DNA from 3 places in the Rhizobium sp. ZPR4 genome. Region 1 is predicted to be linked to each of the others. Evidence: predicted binding sites of a transcription regulator. Region 1 holds the regulator's gene; each other region holds the start of a gene.
What was found. The regulator LexA, encoded in region 1, represses DNA repair genes until DNA is damaged. The targets are predictions, from matches to a motif close to TGTTCNNNNTGTGTTCNG.
Positions count from the first base shown of each region.

Region 2: the regulator LexA is predicted to act here: its motif matches at 4,872-4,889, upstream of ABOK31_RS00980 (ATP-dependent helicase).
Region 3: the regulator LexA is predicted to act here: its motif matches at 3,506-3,523, upstream of ABOK31_RS19325 (YifB family Mg chelatase-like AAA ATPase).

Region 1 covers NZ_CP157967.1:1,326,390-1,333,660, reverse strand. The annotation lists gene pdhA (pyruvate dehydrogenase (acetyl-transferring) E1 component subunit alpha) at 1-1,018, opposite strand, end outside; gene ABOK31_RS06575 (septum formation initiator family protein) at 1,176-1,487, opposite strand; gene eno (phosphopyruvate hydratase) at 1,710-2,984, opposite strand; gene kdsA (3-deoxy-8-phosphooctulonate synthase) at 3,133-3,972, opposite strand; gene ABOK31_RS06560 (VOC family protein) at 3,969-4,856, opposite strand; gene lexA (transcriptional repressor LexA) at 5,276-5,998, shown strand; gene ABOK31_RS06550 (ComEC/Rec2 family competence protein) at 5,979-7,271, opposite strand, start outside.
Region 2 covers NZ_CP157967.1:195,810-203,080, forward strand. The annotation lists gene ABOK31_RS00965 (enoyl-CoA hydratase/isomerase family protein) at 1-1,006, shown strand, start outside; gene mmsB (3-hydroxyisobutyrate dehydrogenase) at 1,131-2,012, shown strand; gene ABOK31_RS00975 (hypothetical protein) at 2,186-2,557, shown strand; gene ABOK31_RS00980 (ATP-dependent helicase) at 2,729-4,795, opposite strand; gene ABOK31_RS00985 (SMP-30/gluconolactonase/LRE family protein) at 5,072-5,947, shown strand; gene secD (protein translocase subunit SecD) at 6,070-7,271, opposite strand, start outside.
Region 3 covers NZ_CP157967.1:4,015,470-4,022,740, reverse strand. The annotation lists gene ABOK31_RS19335 (LysE family translocator) at 60-677, shown strand; gene cysK (cysteine synthase A) at 814-1,782, shown strand; gene ABOK31_RS19325 (YifB family Mg chelatase-like AAA ATPase) at 1,882-3,414, opposite strand; gene gshB (glutathione synthase) at 3,609-4,556, opposite strand; gene ABOK31_RS19315 (cupin domain-containing protein) at 4,650-5,153, opposite strand; gene ABOK31_RS19310 (endonuclease) at 5,355-6,350, opposite strand; gene ABOK31_RS19305 (YraN family protein) at 6,448-6,828, opposite strand; gene rsmI (16S rRNA (cytidine(1402)-2'-O)-methyltransferase) at 6,821-7,271, opposite strand, start outside.

The DNA of each region.
Region 1 (7,271 bases):
CGGATGCATCCGGCTCCGGATCGTTCTGGGCGAAATCGGCGCTGTCTGCGACGATATCGCGGACATCCTTGTCGATATCCTTCAGATCGTCCTCGGTCGCCCAGCCCTTTTCGATAAGGCGGGCACGAACCTGCTCGATCGGGTCATGCTCGGAGCGCATCTTCTGCACTTCGTCCTTGGAACGATACTTCGCCGGGTCGGACATGGAGTGACCGCGATAACGGTAGGTCAGCATTTCCAGGATGATCGGGCCTTTGCCGGAGCGGCAATGCGCAACGGCTTCGTCAGCCGCAGCCTTGACGGCGCGAACGTCCATGCCGTCGACCTGGATGCCGGGAATGCCGAAGGAGGCACCGCGCTTGGAGAAATCAGCCTGCGCAGTGGCGCGAGCGGTCGAGGTGCCCATGGCGTAGCGGTTGTTCTCGATCACGAAAATGACAGGCAGCTTCCAGAGCTGCGCCATGTTGAAGCTTTCGTAGACTTGGCCCTGGTTGGCAGCGCCGTCGCCGAAATAGGCAACACTGACATTGTCATTGCCGCGATACCAGTTGGCAAAGCCAAGACCCGTGCCGAGCGAAACCTGGGCACCAACAATGCCGTGGCCGCCGTAGAAGTTCTTTTCCTTGGAGAACATGTGCATGGAGCCGCCTTTCCCTCGGGAATAGCCGCCCTGACGTCCGGTGAGCTCAGCCATGACGCCGCGCGCGCTCATGCCGGTTGCCAGCATGTGGCCGTGATCTCGGTAGCCGGTAATGACCTGATCGCCATCCTTCAGGGCCAGCTGCATGCCGACGACGACAGCTTCCTGGCCGATGTAAAGGTGACAGAAACCGCCGATGAAGCCCATGCCGTAAAGCTGGCCGGCCTTTTCTTCGAAGCGGCGGATAAGCAGCATCTCACGATAAGCCTTGAGCTCCGCATCACGATCGAAATCTGCGATCGGGCCGCCATTGGTTTCCTTGGCAGGCCTTGATGCTGTCTTACGGCTGGAAACGGTCGCGTTTTTTCGCGGCGCCATACAACCCTCCCTGTGTGAGTAGCCTCGTTTTGTGGTGAGGCGTAACATAGGCAAGATTGTTCGCCACAGCAATGCTATAATTGCATGGCTCATATTCATTGCAAGCCATTGATATGACCCACAAAAATTCGATTAACCGGAATTCGGTTAATTATGGCTATTTGTTGAAAATGACGATCTCGTTCGCCTTTGAGTAGGTCAGCTGATAGCGCGCATATTGATCAAGCATATCCTTGTCCAGAGAGCCGTCGCTCAACAGGGCGACCTCCTTTTCAAGGTGCTCGCGCTTGGCGACGAGATCAGCCAGTTCCTTGGCGCGATCAATGCGGCGCTGCTCGAAAACTTCGGTCGCCTTCAGGCCGTAATCGCCATGAATGCAATGATAGCCGAAGTAGCTCACAAAAGCGATGGTGATGGCGGGAAGGATGAGACGGCCGAACCTTCTCTTCTTATGATACTTTGTCCACATACTCGCTCGAAACGCTCTGGCTTTATGCAATCCCACCTCAAAGCCAATGCCGCTTCGAACAAGATCGCATCAAATCAAACACCTAGAGCTAAATTAACCGGCAGAGATTAACCGTCCGTTGACTCTAACTGCACAGCCCAACAAAAAACCGCGCCCGAAGGCGCGGTTCGATCTAAGCGAATAATCTTGCTGCGGATCCGGATGGATCCGACGGATCAGATATCAGCCGCGGAGGATGGAGCGGCCGGCATACTTTGCCTGCGGGCCGAGCGCTTCCTCGATGCGGATGAGCTGGTTGTACTTGGCGAGACGGTCGGAGCGCGACAGCGAGCCGGTCTTGATCTGGCCGCAGTTGGTGGCGACTGCGAGATCGGCGATCGTGGAATCTTCCGTTTCGCCCGAGCGGTGCGACATGACGGCCGTGTAGTTGGCCTTGTGCGCGGTTTCGACGGCGTCGAGGGTCTCGGTCAGCGAGCCGATCTGGTTGACCTTGACGAGGATCGAGTTGGCAACGCCCATGCGGATACCGTCGCGCAGGCGAGCGGAGTTGGTGACGAACAGATCGTCGCCGACGAGCTGCGTCTTCTTGCCGATCAGGTCGGTCAGCGTCTTCCAGCCTTCCCAGTCGTCTTCAGCCATGCCGTCTTCGATCGAAACGATCGGATACTTGGCGGCGAGTTCGGCGAGGTATTCAGCCATGGCGCCAGATTCCAGCGTGCGGCCTTCGCCTTCGAGAACGTACTTGCCGTCCTTGAAGAATTCCGTCGAGGCGCAATCGAGGCCAAGAGCGATTTCTTCGCCCGGCTTGTAGCCGGCCTTTTCGATGGACTTCATGATGAAGTCGAGGGCTGCCGGAGCGCTGGAAAGGCCCGGCGCAAAGCCGCCTTCATCGCCGACGTTGGTGTTGTGGCCCTGCGATGCCAGTTCCTTCTTGAGGACGTGGAAGATTTCCGAGCCCATGCGAACGGCGTCGCGGATGGATTCGGCGCCAACCGGCAGGATCATGAATTCCTGGAAGTCGATCGGGTTGTCGGCATGGGCGCCACCGTTGATGATGTTCATCATCGGGACCGGCAGCAGGCGGGCATGAGCACCGCCGACATAGCGGTAGAGCGGCAGGTTGGCGCTCTGGGCGGCAGCCTTGGCGACGGCGAGCGAGACGCCGAGGATGGCGTTGGCGCCGAGGCGTGACTTGTTCGGCGTGCCGTCGAGTTCGATCATGATGTTGTCGAGCTGGATCTGGTTTTCAGCATCCATGCCGCCGATCGCGTCGAAGATTTCCGAGTTGACGGCTTCGACGGCCTTCTCGACGCCCTTGCCATGATAGCGCTTGCCGCCATCGCGAAGCTCGACGGCTTCATGCGCGCCGGTCGACGCGCCCGACGGAACCGCCGCGCGGCCCAAGCTGCCATCTTCGAGGTAGACATCGACTTCGACAGTCGGATTGCCACGGCTGTCGAGAATCTCGCGGGCGATAATGTCGGTGATTGCGGTCATGATAGCTTCCTGCTCGCTGGTTTATAAATCGATTTAAATCGTCTTAATCGAAGGCGCGGAAATTACAATGGCGATCCGCGCCGCGATTTGGCACTCCTTCAGGCCCGTAACGCAAATTCATGTCAGCCTGTTGAATGCCGGCTACATTTCAGGCCTTGGCGATTGCGTCGAAGGCCAGCAGCTTCTCCAGAAGCCGCGGCATATCCTTCAGATAGACCATATTCGGGCCATCAGACGGTGCATTATCCGGGTCTTCATGCGTCTCGACGAAAAGGCCGGCAACACCGACGGCGACAGCGGCACGCGCCAGTGTCTCGACAAATCGGCGATCGCCGCCGGTTGAGCCGCCCTGCCCGCCGGGCTGCTGCACCGAATGGGTCGCATCGAAAATCACCGGAGCGCCCATCGCCGCCATGATCGGCAGCGAGCGCATGTCGGAAACGAGCGTGTTGTAGCCGAAGGAGGCGCCGCGCTCGCACAGAAGGATGTTCGGATTGCCGCTTTCATTGAGCTTGGCAAGCACATTCTTCATGTCCCAGGGGGCCAAGAACTGACCCTTCTTGACGTTGACGACACGGCCGGTCTTGGCGGCGGCGACCAGCAGATCGGTCTGGCGCGACAGAAAAGCCGGGATCTGCAGGATATCGACCGTCTTGGAAACGATGGCGCACTGCTCTTCCGTATGGATGTCTGTCAGGACCGGAAAGCCGTATTCCTTTTTGAGGTCAGCAAAGACCTCCAGCGCCTTTTCCAGGCCGATGCCACGCTTGCCCGACAGCGAGGTGCGGTTGGCCTTGTCAAAGGAGGACTTGTAGACAAGGCCGATGCCGAGCTTGCCGCAGAGCTCCTTCAGGACGCCGGCAACCATAAATGCATGGTCGCGGCTCTCCATCTGGCAGGGGCCGGCAATCAGCGAGAGCTTGGAGGTGTTGGAGAACAGGACCTTGGAGGCTCCTTCGCCGACGGTCACTTCGGAATTCGTGCTCATGCTATCTCCTCGAAGGCGAACAGCGCGCCCTGACCGGGCGCCAGTCTTGCCAATATACGATTGTTCTTACGCGTATAGGTGACGCCGTTAGCAGTGAAATGCGACGATGTCACGGAAAGATCGCGCGTTTTAAAAAGGATTGCGCGCGCCCTGAGCCCCGGATCGTCTGTACGGACAGGCAGATCATAGAATGCCTCCATTCCTTCCGGCGTCAAAATCTCCAGATCGGCATTGGCGGCCCTGATCGTCAGGCCAAAGGAATGCTCCACAATGCGCGGGCCACCGATAACCTCCTCGAAGAAGCTGCGATAGACCGCCGGCTTCGGCGCGCAAAGCACTACCCGGGCAATGCCGGTCACGCCGTTCTCGTGCCGCTCAAGCATGCCGCGATCGGCTGGTAGCGGATTGATGCGCTGACAGCAGAATGCGAGAAAATCCGGCGCACGCAGATCAGCGGCAAAGCCAAGACGAAAGCCGGCCATGGTTTCCGTCCCATCCGGCATCTTCATCGGACGGGAGAAATCCAGCATCCGTCCCGCCGAGATTGCCGCCGCTCTGAAGCGCTCATCATCCGCAACGGCATCATCCGTGCCGAACACCACGGCTGAAAAACCATCCTCCCCGACCCGAAAGCGGTAAGCCTGGTCGCGTGCGACGAAAACATTACCATCCACGATGCTCTTCTCGCACTGCTCCGGAGATGCCACGCCCAGAGGCTCGAGATAGGTTTTATCGGCAAGGAAGACGCAGGCATTCTGCGTGCCAAAGGGATGGCGCGCATCTGGGGCCACCGTGAAGCCGAGCTTGCCGAGGCGTTCGCGTGCCAGAGCGATGTTGACGGTCGGCAGCACGAGATGATCCAGTGGATGCGGAGACGAAATCATAGTTCCTCCTGTTTGCCTGCGGCAGCAGATTTGCGCCGATCCCCCGCGCAATTCAAGATGGAAGCGTGAACGCCCGAAGCGCACGACATGGGCGGAATGCAATCTCGCAAAAGTGATTGCTGATTCTCTCCCAAAGCCGGCTTATGCGATGTCACATGGCATTGGTCGACATCTTCGATATTCCCGGCATGTCACAAAACCCTGCGAATGAACGAAACGACATTTTCCATATTTTTCGATAGGTTAGCGCGGATATATCGCTTTGCTGCTCTCAGCCGGTCCATTCGCAAGTCATAATTATTTAATTGACCGGACAAGGCTTTACCGAAATTTAAGTACTTGCGGAACACATATGGAACATATAGTGTCCGTTCTGGATTTGTTTCACCGTTTTTTCTTGATTCTGGGGTTCCAAGACGATGTTGACGCGCAAGCAGCAGGAACTGCTTCTCTTCATTCACGAACGCATGAAGGAATCCGGTGTACCACCATCTTTCGACGAGATGAAGGATGCGCTGGACCTGGCATCCAAATCCGGCATTCATCGCCTGATCACGGCGCTGGAGGAGCGAGGCTTCATCCGCCGGCTGCCGAACCGAGCCAGAGCGCTCGAAGTCATCAAGCTTCCCGATGCCTATAATCCCAGCCTGCAGCCGCGCCGCGGCTTCTCGCCCAGCGTCATCGAGGGCAGCCTCGGCAAGCCACAGCCTGTCGCCCCTCCGGCTCCACAAAAGGTGGCAAATGACGATCACAATGGCTCGGCATCCGTACCGGTGATGGGTCGCATTGCTGCCGGCGTTCCGATCTCGGCCATCCAGAACAATACGCACGATATTACCGTTCCCGCCGATATGCTCGGCTCCGGCGAGCATTATGCGCTGGAGGTTCGAGGGGATTCGATGATCGACGCCGGAATTTTCGACGGTGATACGGTGATCATCCGCAACTCAACGACAGCCAATCCCGGCGATATCGTCGTTGCGCTCGTCGACGATGAAGAGGCTACGTTGAAGCGCTTCCGTCGCAAGGGTGCCTCGATCGCGCTGGAAGCCGCAAACCCCGCCTATGAAACCCGCATCTTCGGGCCAGACCGCGTCAAGGTCCAGGGCAAGCTCGTCGGCCTTATTCGTCGCTATCACTGACCGGTGAATTGTCAACGATTGGTGATGCCTGCGCATTTGGTGCATCGAATTTGCCGGTGCGCCAATCATAAGTTCGGTGTCTGGTCCATGGCCGCTGCGGGTTTTCGAACGCGGCGGAGATAGTGGGTTTATCGGCGGTGAGCGCCATTTCGATGGACCCGGTTTTTCGTAATGTCGCACCGGTTATGAGCATCGCTCCGGAGCGGCAATGGTCTAGCCGTAATCGGATTGGCGTTACGACGATATTCGCCATGTCGCAGGCCGAGGGCAGATAGGCTGCGTTCTCGATCGTGACCAATATTGCGCCGTTTTCGAGGATGGCTGCACACCATGCTCCTTTCTGGCAGGCGAAACTGCCCTGCATGGTGCGATCCAGGGCTTCCTCCATTGCCGTCCGGACTGCCTTCTGTTCTTCACTGTTCAATCGTTTATAACGATCTGCCTTGCTGATCTGTGGCAGTCGGCTATCGGCAGGAAGCATAGTCGGCGGCTGATGCTCCGCCGCAACCAATGCCTTTTGCCATTGTTCGAAAATGAAGGCCTGCGGTCTCTCTCGGTTGGTCGCGAGTATATCATCCTGGCGCAACGCGACCAGGACGCCATCCTCGGAGATCATCAGGTCGGGTTTTGGTACGCCGGAGCCGAATGCTGCCAAGCCCACGGATGAAAGCAACAATAGCAGACCCAGATGGCGAAGCCGCGTCCGCAAGATGCTCATGATCAGGAAGCCGACAATGAACGTCGGCATCAACCAGGCCGGCTGGCGGCCGAAGGTAATGTCGCCTCCCCAACCGGCTACGGTTCTTGCAATCACGATGACGAGTTCCAGTCCCTCTCCGGTGACTTTCCAGAAAGGCCCGTCGAGTCCGAGCGGCATGAGCAACATCGCCGCCATGCCGAAAGGCATGACGATAAAAGAGACGATGGGCATGGCCGCGAGATTGGCGGCAAGGCCATATGTCGCCAATCGGTGAAAATGTTCGATCGAGAAAATGGCCGTCGACGCACCGCCGATGAACGAGGTCGACATCACGCCTCCAAAGAAGCGCGTGACGAATAATAGCGGACTTAACAGACGGATGCGCGATAGAATGCTTTCACGATGCCGCCGCCGCTTCCATAACGAATAGCCCGACACGAGCGCCAGCGTCGCCGCATAGGACATCTGGAAGCTCGGGCCAAGTACCTGAGATGGCGACAGTACAAGAATGATGATCGCTGAAAGTGCGACATTGCGCAGACTGATCGATGGCCGATCGAAAAGCACGGCCAC
Region 2 (7,271 bases), 1.1 Mb from region 1:
CAGGCTCAATCGCCCGAAGGCGCTGAACAGCCTGACATTGCCGATGGTGCGGGTCATCGCTCCGGCCCTGGAGGATTTCGCCGCCGATCCGGCGATCGCAAGCGTCATCGTCATGGGCGAGGGCGAGCGCGGCTTCTGCGCCGGTGGCGACATCCGCCTGCTGCACCGGAGCGGCAAGGAAGGCACCGATGAAGCGGAAACCTTCTGGCGCGAAGAGTTCCTGCTCAACCATGCCATCTCGCTTTACTCAAAACCCTATGTCGTGCTGATGGACGGCATCACCATGGGCGGCGGCGTCGGCCTCTCGGCCCATGGCAGCCATCGCGTCGTCACCGAGCGCACGCGCCTTGCCATGCCCGAAACCGGTATCGGCTACTTCCCGGATGTCGGCGCCACCTGGTTGCTGCCGCGTGCGCCGGGCGAGGCAGGCACCTGGATGGGCCTGACCGGCCTGACCGTCGAGGCTGCCGACGTCATCCATGCCGGATTTGCCGATCATTGTGTTGGGTCCTCCGCACTGCCGGCTCTTATAGATGCGATCTCTGCGCTCCCCGCGACTGCCTCTGCCGCAGACGTCCATGCCCTGATCCGGACGATGGCGGCAGATGCTGGCGAAAGCCGGCTTGTGGCAAACCGCGAGGTGATCAACCGGGCGTTTTCGGCAGACACGGTAGAAGGAATACTGGTGGCATTGGCTGGTGAGCCGGGAGAGTTTGCCGCTGAAGCCGCCGGCGTGATCGCCAGCCGCTCGCCGACCAGCCTGAAGCTGACGTTGCGGCTGCTCAGGGCAGGGCGAACAAGCGCCGATCTTACCGAATGCCTCAATCGTGAACTCGGCGCCTGCAGGGGCATATTGTATAATCACGATTTCTACGAAGGTGTGCGCGCCGCTGTCATCGACAAGGATCGCAATCCGAAATGGTCTCCGGCGAGCCTTGCGGAGGTGAGTGTTGCCGATATCGACCGCTTCTTCGTGCCGGCGCAGCCGCCGCTTTTTGCGAGCTAGATTGGTTCAGCGCATCTCGGGACTTCTGAACCGCTCTATCTCACCACTTCAAGCAATTCCAGAACGGAAAGCCGATCTGCATCTTTTCCGGAGTTGCTTCAACCGATCATGGGAGGAAAACGTCATGACACGGATCGCATTCATCGGCCTCGGCAACATGGGAGGTCCGATGGCGACCAATCTCGTCAAGGCGGGCCATGCCGTCACCGGATTCGACCTCTCGCATGATGTGCTGAAATCAGCCGAAGCGTCGGGGGTAAAGCCTGCGAGCGTACTCACCGAGGCCCTGGCCGATGCGGAAGTGGTCGTGACCATGCTGCCGAAGGGCCAGCATGTCCTCACCGTCTGGACCGATGTGCTGCGCTCCGTGCCGAAGGGAACCCTGCTCATCGACAGCTCCACCATCGACGTCGACAGCGCCCGCAAGGCGCACGCCATGGCAGGCGATGCCGGTTGCCTTTCGCTCGATGCGCCGGTGTCCGGCGGCACGGGTGGCGCCGCAGCCGGCACGCTGACCTTCATGGCTGGCGGCTCCACCGAGAGTTTTGCGGCCGCCAGGCCGCTGCTCGACGTGATGGGCAAGAAGATCGTCCATTGCGGCGATGCTGGCGCTGGCCAGGCCGCCAAGATCTGCAACAACATGATCCTCGGCATCTCCATGATCGGCGTCTGCGAAGCCTTCGTGCTCGGCGAGAAGCTCGGCCTCTCGCATCAGGCCCTATTCGACGTCGCCTCGACTTCGTCCGGCCAATGCTGGTCGATCAATACCTATTGCCCCGTGCCCGGCCCTGTGCCGACGTCTCCGGCCAACAACGACTACAAGCCCGGCTTTGCGGCCGCCTTGATGCTCAAGGACCTGCGCCTGTCCCAGGAAGCGGCACTTTCCAGCGGCGCGTCGACGCCTTTGGGGGCAGAGGCGGCGCAGCTCTATGCGCTCTTCGAAAAGCTCGGCAATGGCGGGCGCGATTTTTCGGCAATCATCGAGATGTTTCGCGAGGTGAAGTAAGTATGGCTCGCGACAATCGAGTGAGTTGAAAGCTCGGATTGCCCCTCATCCCCAGCCCTCTCCCCGCTAGCGGGAAGAGGGCTGGGGGGCGGTTCGGAGCTGTTGCAATGGAACTTGCATAGGATGCGGGGCCGGGCGAGATTGGCGACGTAGCGCGAATAAGAGGGAGCGCCATGAGCTCGATCATCAATATCAACTTCAACAATGCCACCATCACCGAGAACCAATTGTGGATCAACGTCAAGGCAGCGAATTTCGTGATGTCGGAGAGCGCGAACTTCACCTTCGCCGGTGCGGGTTTCGATCCGCTCCCGAACGGCATTCTAGGGATCAATGTGTATCCGGACGGGATAGCGATCGTGGCGCAGATGGGTTCAGGCTTCAGCGCGGCGATCAGCGTTGGAGTAGCTCCTGTCACGATTCCGACGATCACCGGCTCGGGTTATGAGGGCTCGGTCGACGTCACCTGGTGGGACAATTCGGGTCAGCAAACGCAGCCGCTGACGGCGGGTGAGCCCCTCGTTCTGGAGGGCTTCGCCGGCTGAATTCCGCCGGCGCGGCTTGCGCCGGACCCGGGCTTGCGTAATGAGCGCGGGCGAATCCGGCGGAGAGGTTGTAAGAGCGAGAGCGTCACCCAGTCTCCAAGCAATGGGCGCGGACGCCTACGAGAAGACCCACGGGCGCAGCCTCGCCCTTCTGGCCTTAATAACCTCAGCTCAGCGCCACATGCCGCGCATGCGCGCCCCGACATCGACTCGCACTTCTCGCGCTCGAATGGCGGCTGCACTTTCGGCCCGCGCCTGTGGCCAGCCGCAAACCTCGAAGAACTGCAGCAGCGTCGCAGGAATGAAGCGGGTTCGCGAGGCAAAGACATGCTTGTCGCCCTGTGCATGCTGACCATGCACGAAGAAGCGCTGCGGAGTGACGAGATCGAGATTGTCCTTCGCCCTCGTCATCGCGACATAGAGCAGCCGCCGCTCCTCTTCGATTTCAGCTGATGATCCGACGGCGAGATCGGCGGGGATGCAGCCGTCGACGGCGTTGAGGATGAAGACCTTTGTCCATTCCTGGCCCTTGGCGGAATGGATGGTCGAGAGGATCAGATAGTCCTCGTCGAGCAGCGGCACGCCGGCCTGATCGCTGGTGGCGTCCGGCGGATCGAGCGTCAGCTCGGTAAGGAAGCGCTCGCGCGAGCCATAGCCAGCCGCGATCTGTTCGAGCTGAATGAGGTCCGCCTGACGGGTCGCGGCATCCTCATGCGTGCGCTCCAGATGCGGCTCGTACCATTGGCGAACCAGGCCGATTTCCGCCGGCCAGCCGGCCTTGCCGCTTTTGACCTCCCGCATCGTCTCGACAAAGGCAGTCCAATCGTCTCCTGTGCGGGGCGGCGGCGGCAGCTCGGTGAGTGCCGTGATCGGGCTTGCTTCTTCGCCGATCTGGTCGAGCACGCGCTGGGCTGTCGAGGGGCCGACGCCGGGCAGAAGCTGCATCAGGCGGAAGCCGGCCACGCGGTCGCGCGGGTTCTGGGCGAAACGCAGTGCCGCCAGCATGTCCTTGACATGGGCGCTGTCGAGGAACTTCAGCCCGCCGAACTTGACGAAGGGGATGTTGCGCCGGGTGAGCTCCACCTCCAGCGGGCCGCTATGGCTCGAGGTGCGGAAGAGAACGGCCTGCTGCTTCAGCCGTGCACCGCCCTCGCGATTTTCGAGCACCTGATCGGCGATGTAGCGTGCCTGATCAGCCTCGTCGCGCACCGTCACCAGCCGCGGGCGTTCCGTGCTTTGCCGCTCGGTGCGCAAGTTCTTGGTGAAGCGCTCGGAGGCGAGATCGATCACGGCGTTGGCGGCGGCAAGGATCGGCTGCGTCGAGCGATAATTGCGGTCGAGCGTGACGATATCGGCGGATGGCGTGAAGGCCTTGGGGAAATCGAGAATGTTGCGCACGGTCGCGGCGCGAAAGGAATAGATCGACTGCGCATCGTCGCCGACGACGGTCAGTCCGCGACCATCGGGCTTCAGGGCGAGCAGAATGGAGGACTGCAGCCGGTTCGTGTCCTGATATTCGTCGACAAGCACATGATCGAAGCGGCTGCCGATATCCTCGGCAATCAGCGGCTCCTGCAGCATATGCGCCCAGTAGAGCAGCAAATCGTCGTAATCGAGCACGTTCTGCACCTGCTTCGCCTCGACATAACAGGCGAAGAGTTCGCGCAGCTGCTGTTCCCACATGGCGCACCAGGGGAAGAAGTCGCGCAGCACGCCATCGAGCGGCGCTTCCGCATTGACCGATCGTGAATAGATGGAAAGGCACGTCGCCTTGGTCGGAAAGCGGCTCTCGGTCTTGGAAAAGCCGAGGTCGTGGCGCGCAAGATTCATCAGATCGGCGCTGTCTTCCCGATCGTGAATCGTGAAGGCCGGATCGATGCCGATCTGCTCGGCATAGTCCCTGAGCAGGCGCGCGCCGATGCCGTGGAACGTGCCGGTCCACGCAAGCGCATCGGCGGTGATGCCGGCATTTACCCCCAGCACCTCACGGCAGATCCGCTCGACGCGACGGCCCATTTCGGCGGCGGCGCGACGCGAGAAGGTCATCAGCAGGATACGGCGGGAGTCTGCGCCTTTGACGATCAGATGCACGACGCGATGGGCGAGCGTATTCGTCTTGCCGGAGCCCGCCCCGGCGATGACGAGCAGCGGCCCGGCGATATGGCCGTCATCGCTCGTGCCATGCTCCACCGCCAGCCGCTGCTCCGGGTTTAATTTTTCCAGATAGGCGGCGGTCATCAACTCTCCTGGATGCTTCGGGCAGGGGACGCAGCTGCGCAACGCGCGGCGAATCGCAGACGCGAAACCACATGGGCGTTCTATGGATGTTCCGAATCAGCAAAGCCTGTCAAGATTGGCGCGATCCGCACGCAGATGTGACCCTCCACGCAAGAATCTTATTCGGATTTGGTTGGATGCGGCTCGAAAAGGACTTTCTTCGTGCTTATGTATCTTTTTGGCGCGGCAATTTGAGTTTTTGCGGTTTCGCAGTGCGTAGAGTGAAGGTTTCAGAACATGAACGAAACGATTGCCACTGGCCTGCGTCTGCCCAGCGGACTGGTGGCTCTGCCGGATGGGCGCCTCGCGCTTGTCGAAATGGATGCCAGTCGCCGTTATCTGAAGCTCTATGATGCAGGCGGCGCATCCCGGGAGATTTGCCGGCTTGGCGGCACTCCGAGCGGAATTGCTGTCGACGGTGACGGGTGTTTCTGGATAGCCGGTGGACCGGAAGACTCTCTGGTGAGGCTTTCGCCGCAGGGGCGGGTCTTGCAAGTAATAGAGGGCAGTGCGGACGGTCCGTTTCTCCATCCGAGCGCTCTCGCCTTCGGGCCCGATGGCCTGCTCTATATGACCGATTCCGGCTTCCGGCTGGCGGATTTGCTGGAAGGCGGCGATATCCATCCCGATTTCTTCAAGGCTGCCTATAACGGCTGCGTCTATCAGATTGATCCCGCAGAGGGCCGGGTCATTCGTGTTCTGGCTGCCGGGCTGCTCCTTGCCGGCGGCATCGCTTTCGATGCCGATGGGTTGCTTTATTACAGTGAGACGCTGACTGGAAAAATCTATCGGCAGATCGTTGGCGGACGGCAGGAAATGTTTGCGCGATCGATGACCTCGCCAGCCATAAACGCGCTGCGCGGACCATCCGGCCTGGCCTTTGATCGCAGCGGCATGCTCTATTGCGCCATGTACGGTCTCGGCGAAGTCTGTCTGATCGACACCGAGGGCAAGATGGCCGGTCACATCCGCACCGATGGCGCACGGCCAGGAAACATTGCCTTTACCGCCGATGGCAAGCACTTGCTCGTTACCGAGCAGGAAAAGGGTGTTGTGGAAAAGATAACGGCGCCGCGTCCAGGCCTGCCGTTGCATATGCCGACCATATCCTAGGTCGCTTCGCGACTCTTCGGATCCGCTTCTCAGCGCTTTATCTCGCAAAACCGCTATGTGCTTTGCCCGGCTGATGGACATGCCCGGAGGCCGGGCATGTCCTGTTCTCATATATTGGCCGCTTATTCCGCAGCTGGGATCTGCTTGCTGTCCTTGCTGGACTTGTCGTCCGCCGACTTTGTATCGTTGGCGACCGGCTTGGCATGGCGGCGACGCCAGTCGCCGAGGAACAGCAGGATCGGCGCGGCGATGAAGACCGACGAGGCGCCTGCGACGAGGATGCCGAACACCATCGGGATCGCGAAGCTGGAGACGGCGCTGCCGCCCCATATCGCCATCGGCACCAGCGCCAGGAAGGCGGTGGCGTTGGTATAGAGGCTTCGCGCCAGGGTCTCGTTGATCGACTTGTCGATGATGTCGCGAAGCGGCATCGACTTGTAGAGCCGCATGTTTTCACGCATGCGGTCATAGACCACGACCTTGTCGTTCACCGAATATCCCACAAGCGTCAGGATCGCGGCGATGGCCGTCAGGTTGAAATCGAGGCCGGTGATCGCGAAGAAGCCGATCGCCTTGGTGACGTCGAGTACCAGAGTGACGATGGCGCCGACCGCGAACGGCCATTCGAACCGCACCCAGATGTAGACGAGCATCGCCAGGCTGGCGATCACGACCGACAGGATGCCGGCCCAGGCAAGCTCACCCGAGACCTTCGGACCGATGACATCGGTGCCTTCGATGGTCGCGCTTGGGTCGATCTTGACGATTTCCGCCTTGAGCTTCGTCACCGCGGCCGTCTGCGCCTCTTCGCCGCCGTCCTGGCGCTGGGCGCGGACTAGGAGGCTGTTGTTGTCGCCGAAGGACTGCAGTGCGATTTCGCCGAGGCCGAGCGTGTTCAGGCCCTCGCGGAATGTCGCCAGATCGGCCGCATCCTTGGTCTTGACCGACATCTGGATGCCGCCGCGGAAATCGACGCCGTAGTTGAGGCCCGGATGGATGAAGAGGACCACCGAGGCGATCGACAGGATCGCCGAAACGGTGACGCCGAAGAAGCGGGCCTTCATGAACTGGATGTGCTTGTCATAGGGGCTGAAGGGGATCAGCGGCCTGATGTTGACCACCTTCATCTTGCGGCGGCGGGTAATGGCGATCATCACGACGCGCACGAAGGCGACGGAGGTGAACATCGAGATAATGAGGCCGAGACCCATGGTCACGGCAAAGCCGCGAACCGGGCCGGAGCCGAAGTAGAACAGGATGGCGGCGGCGATCAGCGCCGTCATGTTGCCGTCGATAATCGTCGAATAAGCCTTCTTGAAGCCGT
Region 3 (7,271 bases), 1.4 Mb from region 1:
TCGCTTGAAAACGCAGAAGTGGTGCGATAGAGCGAATACCATCTCAGGAGGAAAGCTTCATGACGCTCGCGGCCCTGTTTGCCTATTGCGGCGCTCTCTTCATCGCCGCCGCCATCCCCGGTCCAGGCATTACGGCGATCGTGGCGCGGGCGCTTGGCTCCGGCTTTCGCGAGACCTTCTTCATGGGCCTCGGTCTCGTGCTCGGCGACACGATCTACCTGACTGCCGTGATCCTCGGCCTCGCCTTCGTGGTGCAGACCTTCACCGAGGTCTTCATCGTCATCAAGATCGCCGGTGCGCTCTATCTCGGCTACATCGCCTGGAAGCTCTGGACGGCGGGCCTGCTTGCGGCCGATATCGCGGCCAAGAAATCCAACGGCGCCAGCATGTCCTTCCTCTCGGGCCTGCTTGTCACGCTCGGCAATCCGAAGACCATGCTTTTCTACGTCGCGCTGGTGCCGACGCTGATCGATATCGGCAGCATTGGCCTGCGCGAATACGCAACCCTGGTGGCAGCGACTTTCGTCATTCTTCTGATCGTTCTCGTGCCCTATATGCTGCTGGCGTCGCGGGCGCGCACCTTTCTCAAGAAGCCGAGGGCGCTGCAGATCCTGAACCGGGTCGCCGCCAGCATCCTCGCCGCCACCGCCGCCTTCATCGCAGCGCGCGCCGCCTGAAAAAAACATTCTCAACAAAGGCGATTGGGAGATTCTTTTCTCACGCACCTTGCGCGGCGAACGTGTGCACACTCTGGTTTCCGCAGCCGTTTGATCCTATTGTCATTGCATAAATCCAATATAGGGAGAGCTACCCATGTCCGACACCCGCAAACCCGGCCGCGGCCGCGTCTATGCCTCGATCACCGAGACCATCGGCGATACGCCGATCGTCCGCCTCGACAAGCTGGCGAAGGAGAAGGGCGTCAAGGCCAACCTCTTGGCAAAGCTCGAATTCTTCAACCCCATCGCGTCCGTGAAGGATCGTATCGGCGTCGCCATGATCGAGAGCCTGGAAACCCAGGGCAAGATCGCTCCCGGCCGGACCGTGCTGATCGAGCCGACCTCAGGCAACACAGGCATTGCGCTTGCCTTTGCCGCAGCCGCCAAAGGCTACCGGCTGATCCTTACCATGCCGGAGACCATGTCGATCGAGCGTCGCAAGATGCTGGCGCTGCTCGGCGCCGAGCTGGTGCTGACCGAGGGACCGAAGGGCATGAAGGGAGCGATTGCCAAGGCCGAAGAACTGGCCGCGTCGCTGCCGGATGCCATCATTCCGCAGCAGTTCGAAAATCCCGCCAATCCGGAAATCCATCGCAAGACGACGGCTGAGGAAATCTGGAACGATACCGACGGCAAGGTCGACATCTTCGTTTCCGGCATCGGCACCGGCGGAACGATCACCGGCGTCGGCCAGGTGCTGAAGGCCCGCAAGCCAGACATCAAGGTCATCGCCGTCGAGCCGACGGATTCGCCGGTTCTTTCGGGCGGCAATCCCGGCCCGCACAAGATCCAGGGCATCGGTGCCGGCTTCGCGCCGAAGGTTCTCGATACGCATGTCTATGACGAGGTAATCACCGTCAGCAATGACGAGGCGTTTCAACAGGCCCGGCTCGTCGCAAAGCTCGAAGGCGTGCCTGTTGGTATTTCCTCCGGCGCGGCGCTGACGGCAGCCATCAAGATTGGCCAGCGTCCCGAAAACGAAGGCAAGACCATCGTCGTCATCATCCCCTCCTTCGCCGAGCGCTATCTGTCGACGGCGCTGTTCGAAGGCCTTGGCGGCTGAAATGAGCTGCAATAAATTGATTGAGAAAGGGGTGCTGCGGCGCCCCTTTTTTGTTCGGACAAGCCGAAGACAGCACCGTGCCACCTCAGCTCCGGATTTTCAGGCATGCGCGGCCAGCCGCTCGCCGGCGATGCGATAGGAGATGGCTTCAGCAAGGTGGATGCGCCCAACGGTTGGTTTATCGTCCAGATCGGCAAGCGTTCGCGCGACCTTGAGGATGCGATGATAGCCACGGGCGGAGAATTTCATTTTCTCGGCGGCATCACGCAGCAGCTGTAGGCCTGATGCATCCGGCTCGGCGATGGTTTCGATCATCGCGGTCGAGCAGCGGGCGTTGGTGGTGATCTCCATCATGCCAGCCCGTTCGAAACGCTCCCGCTGCCGTTCGCGGGCACGGGCGACACGCAAAGCAACATCGGCGCTGCTTTCCGAGGCCGTTGGCCGGATGAGATCAGCGGCGGAGACCGCCGGCACATCGATGCGGATATCGATACGATCGAGCAGCGGGCCGGAAATGCGACCTTGATAATCGCTCGCGCAGCGCGGCCCACGGGCGCAGGTGTGCCCCGGCTCGCCAGCCATGCCGCAGCGGCACGGGTTCATCGCCGCCACGAGTTGGATACCGGCCGGATAGGCGACGCGATGATTTGCTCTGGCGATAACACACTCGCCGGTTTCGAGCGGCTGACGCAGCGCATCGAGCGCCTGCGGTGAAAACTCCGGCAGCTCGTCGAGGAAGAGAATGCCGTGATGGGCGAGCGACACCTCGCCAGGCCGCGCGCGCAGACCGCCGCCGACCAGCGCCGCCATGGTGGCCGAATGATGCGGCGCGCGATAGGGCCGCCGGTCGGAGAGCTTGCCGCCCGAAAGCTGGCCGGCGATCGAATGGATCATCGACACTTCAAGCAGCTCGTTCGTCGACAAGGGCGGCAGGATCGATGGCAGGCGCGAGGCGAGCATCGACTTGCCGGAGCCAGGAGGCCCGACGAAAAGAAGATTGTGCCCGCCGGCCGCCGCCACTTCCAGGGCGCGCTTGGCGCTTTCCTGCCCCTTGATATCGGCAAGATCGGGCAGATTGGCAGCACTCGCGCGAACGGAGGGCTCCGGCCGTGACAGGACCTGCGTACCACGGAAATGATTGGCGAGCGCGATCAGGCTGCGCGGCGCCAGAATGTCCATCTCCTTGCCGGCCCAGGCAGCTTCCGGCCCGCTTTCGGCCGGGCAGATCAGGCCCTTGCCCGCAGCGTTGGCGGCGATCGCCGCGGGAAGCGCGCCGGCAACAGGCGCAATCGTGCCATCGAGATTGAGCTCGCCGATAACGGTGTAGGACGACAGGGCATCGGCAGGGATCGCGCCGAGCGCCGCCATCAGGCCGAGCGCGATGGCAAGGTCGAAATGGCTACCTTCTTTCGGCAGATCCGCCGGCGCAAGATTGACTGTCACTTTCTTTGGCGGCAGCGCAAGGCCGGAAGCGTGCAGCGCTGCCTGAACCCTTTCCCGGCTCTCTGCGACAGCCTTGTCCGGCAGACCGACGATATGCATCAGCACCTTGCCGGGCGCGATCATAACCTGCACTTCGACGGGTACGCCCTCAATGCCCTGAAACGCCACCGTACTGACGCGCGCTACCATGCCCTATCCCCTGTCGCGGAACCCGTTTGCCGTTACGTGCCCCGATCAGCAAACTTCGGGTTGCAATCTGGCACAAGACAAGGAATGAAACAAGAACAATAAATGAACAGAAGCTTCTCTCAGTCATGCCGAAATCATCGACATGACTGAGTGCGCATTATTGTCCAGCTGGAAGCGTGGTCGAGAACAGCCGATCAGGCCCGCTTGGCCTCGATCGCATCCCAGAGCAGGCTGGCGATGTCGGCGCCGCCGAAGCGCTTCACTTCGCGGATGCCGGTCGGCGACGTCACGTTGATCTCGGTCATGTAGTCGCCGATGACGTCGATGCCGACGAGCAGGAAGCCACGCTCCTTCAGCGCGGGGCCGATGCGGGCGCAGATTTCCTTTTCGCGCGCCGTCAGATCGGTCGCTTCGGCACGGCCGCCGACATGCATGTTGGAGCGGGCGTCATGCTCGGCCGGTACGCGGTTGATCGCGCCGACGGCCTCACCATCGACGAGGATGATGCGCTTGTCACCCTTGCGCACGTCAGGCAGATATTGCTGTGCGATGAACGGCTCGCGGAAGAGCTGGCCGAACATTTCGAGTAGCGACGAGAGATTGCGGTCGTCGCGCGTCGAATGGAAAACGCCAGCGCCGCCATTGCCGTAAAGCGGTTTCAGGATGATATCGCCCATCTCCTCACGGAAGCGGCGGATTTCGCCGGCATCGCGGGTGATCAGCGTCTTCGGCATGAGATCGGCAAATTCGGTGACGAAGATCTTTTCGGGCGAGTTGCGCACCCAGGCCGGATCGTTGACGACGAGCGTCTTCGGGTGGATGCGTTCGAGCAGATGCGTCGAGGTGATGTAGGCCATGTCGAATGGCGGGTCCTGGCGCAGCAGCACCACGTCCATGGTCGAGAGGTCGACGCGCTCGGCCTCGCCGAGCTCGAAGTGATTGCCCTTCACATCGCGCAGGATCATCGGTTCGACGGAGGCATAGATCTTGCCGTCGCGCATGCTCAGCCGCTCGGGCGTATAGTGGAAGAGCTTGTAGCCGCGGTTCTGCGCCTCGAGGCTCATGGCGAAGGTCGAGTCGCCCGCAATGTTGATGCTCCGGACATGGTCCATCTGGACCGCAACATTCTTGATACCAGCCATAGTCAGCCCTCGCTCGAATTTGCGGACAGATGTAGGTCGGCCCGCCTGCAAACGCAACGGCTATTCAATCGCTTCCGTGGAGCTGTGCGGCACTCAGGCGGCAAGGCCCTGCGTGTTGCCTTGCCGGACGAGGTTGCGCAGACGATAAGCCATGGTCAAAGGCTTCGGGAACGGCTTGCGCAGGAAGGCGACCTTGCGCAGATAGCGGTCGATGCGCCATGTCGCCCAGGTGCCGCCGGCGAAATAGGCGACATCGCCGGCATGCAGCGTGCGCTCGACACCGTCTTCCGTGGTGATGTGAACCTCGCCTTCGAGGATCATCACCGTTTCATCCCAGCCGAAATACCAGCGGAATTCGCCTGCGGTGCAATCCCACAGCGCAGTCATCGCGGCATCGTCCTGTCCGCGCGAGTGCTCGGCGATACGGGCAACCGGATCGCCCGACAATATCCAGGAGCGTTCGATCGGCGACGGCTTCATTTCCATCTCGTCGCTGGCGCCCGCCACGAAATTCTTCGACGGCGACATCGCAACAACGACCGGGACGGCACGCGCGGCAAAGGCCGCCATGCTCGCCAACATCAGTTTCAAGACCATGCAATCCCCCAAATTCCATGCGCGTCTACGATCTCATCGCATGGAAGGAGTAACGGCACGGTTCATCAAACCGAACGCATTTTAACGATTGCAGCGATTAAAGCGCATCGCGATCTTTCAGATTCGCTTCTCGCGCTTTAACCCTTTGATTTCATGCATGTCGTTGTCGCAAAACCGCCGCACACTTTTGCGCGACATGCACTAGGCGGAAAAACCTTCGATCGTGCAGACGATCATGTCGTGATCGGAGAGCGGCTTGCCCTCTCCGTTGAGAGAGGAAACGAGGTGGCTCTCGCCGATCTTCAGGCCGCGGGCGATGAACCAGTCGAGCTTCATGGCGCGATCGGGAAAGCGCGTGATCAGGCTCGGGCGCGTGCTTGTCTGGTCGAGCGGGCCGCCGTGGCATTCGAAGCCTCGACCCTCGGCCATGGCGAACAGCGTATCGGTCGCGTAATCGCCGCCGGTGTGGTTGCCGGTGTTGAGATCGCCGCCGATCAGGATCGGCAGGCCGGGCGCGAAGGCCTCGACCGCATCGATCAACGCCGCCATTTGACGCTCGCGATAGGCAGCGGTCGCCACACTTTCGAGATGAACGGAAACGGCAACCATCGGGCCGGCCTTCGTCTCGACGATGGCGCCGACGGCGCAGCGATCGCCGATGCGCGGCTGCTCGTTGCTGTCGTTGAACCAGACGGCCTCGCCCGGCAGGCGGATCAGGAACGCATCCTTCAGAGCGACCGAGGCCATCAGCGCATTGCCGTGAAAGCCCTTCTCATTGAAATCATCGCGGCAGTAGGAGCGCTCGATTTCCGAACCGAGGCTGAGCTCCAGGAACTCGACGCCATAGGCATGGTTCATGCCGAGTTCGCCGGCGACGATAGCGGTGGGGTCGCGCTGCTCGGTGCGGGCCATGCCCAGATCCATTTCCGACAGCAGAATAAGCGGCGCTCCGGTTTCCCGCAGCTTGGCCGCGCTCTCCTCGGGAAACAGGCAGCGCTCGAGGTTCCAGGCGGCGACCGTGAACGGGAAGACCAAGGCCTCGACCTGCGCATCCGCCCCGTCGATGCGCACCGTATTCAGGCAGGCAAGCGATGCGAGCTTCGCGGCATGAACGGTGGGGATCTTTTCGAGAGAGACGAAGCTCTTGCGCTCTTCCTGCGAGGGAACGGTGAAGGCGGAAACGGTATTGCGGATCATGGTGAAGCCTGTCGAAATGAGGAGCGCCGGCGAAAAAGCCGCGAGTGCTGGTTGCCCGGCAATAGGCTGATTTTGTGACGGTCCTGTAACGCCTCAGTCAAAACGCATCGGGAAAATGCTGCGGCCAGCGGCCGGGCAGCATGGCGACGATATCATAGCGCTGCGAGAGGCGGGCGAAATCCGGCTGGCGGGCAAGCCAGAGATCGCTTGCGGCACGGATTCGCCTTTGCGAAGAGACGGAAACGGCGTCGATCGCCTCCTGCGCGCCGCGCCGCGACTTGACCTCGACGAAGACGGCGAGATCGCCCTTGCGGGCGACGATATCGATTTCACCAAGCTTGGTGCGGTGGCGGATCGCCAGGATGCGATAGCCCTTGAGCATCAGGAAGGCTGCGGCGAGATATTCGGCGATATGCCCGCGCCGCCAGGCCTTTTGCCGTTTCCGCGTCTCGCCTGTCTCAGGCCTCGGATCAAGCATGGCGCTCCTTCATATCGAGCAGGCGCTGATACAGCTCCTTGCGCGGCAGGCCGGTGAGGCGTGCAGCCTCGGTCGCGGCCTTGGCGGTCGGCATTGTCCCTGAGAGATCGGCCAGGATCGCATCGACATCGGCCTCCGCCGTGACGCTTTCGGCGGGCGGACCGACGAGCCAGACGATTTCGCCCTTCACATTGTCGACGGCATCATAGAATGCGGCGAGTTCGGACAATGTGCCGCGTCGGAATTCCTCGAAGGTCTTCGTCAGCTCGCGGCAGACGGCACCTGCGCGCTCGCCCCCAAGCACATCGGCGGCGGCGGCAAGGGTTGCGGCGATGCGATGCGGCGATTCAAAGAAGATGAGAGTGGCAGGCACGGCTGCCAGCTCGGCCAGCCGGTCCCGCCGGCCTTTATCCTTGGCCGGCAGGAAACCGGCGAAGAAGAAG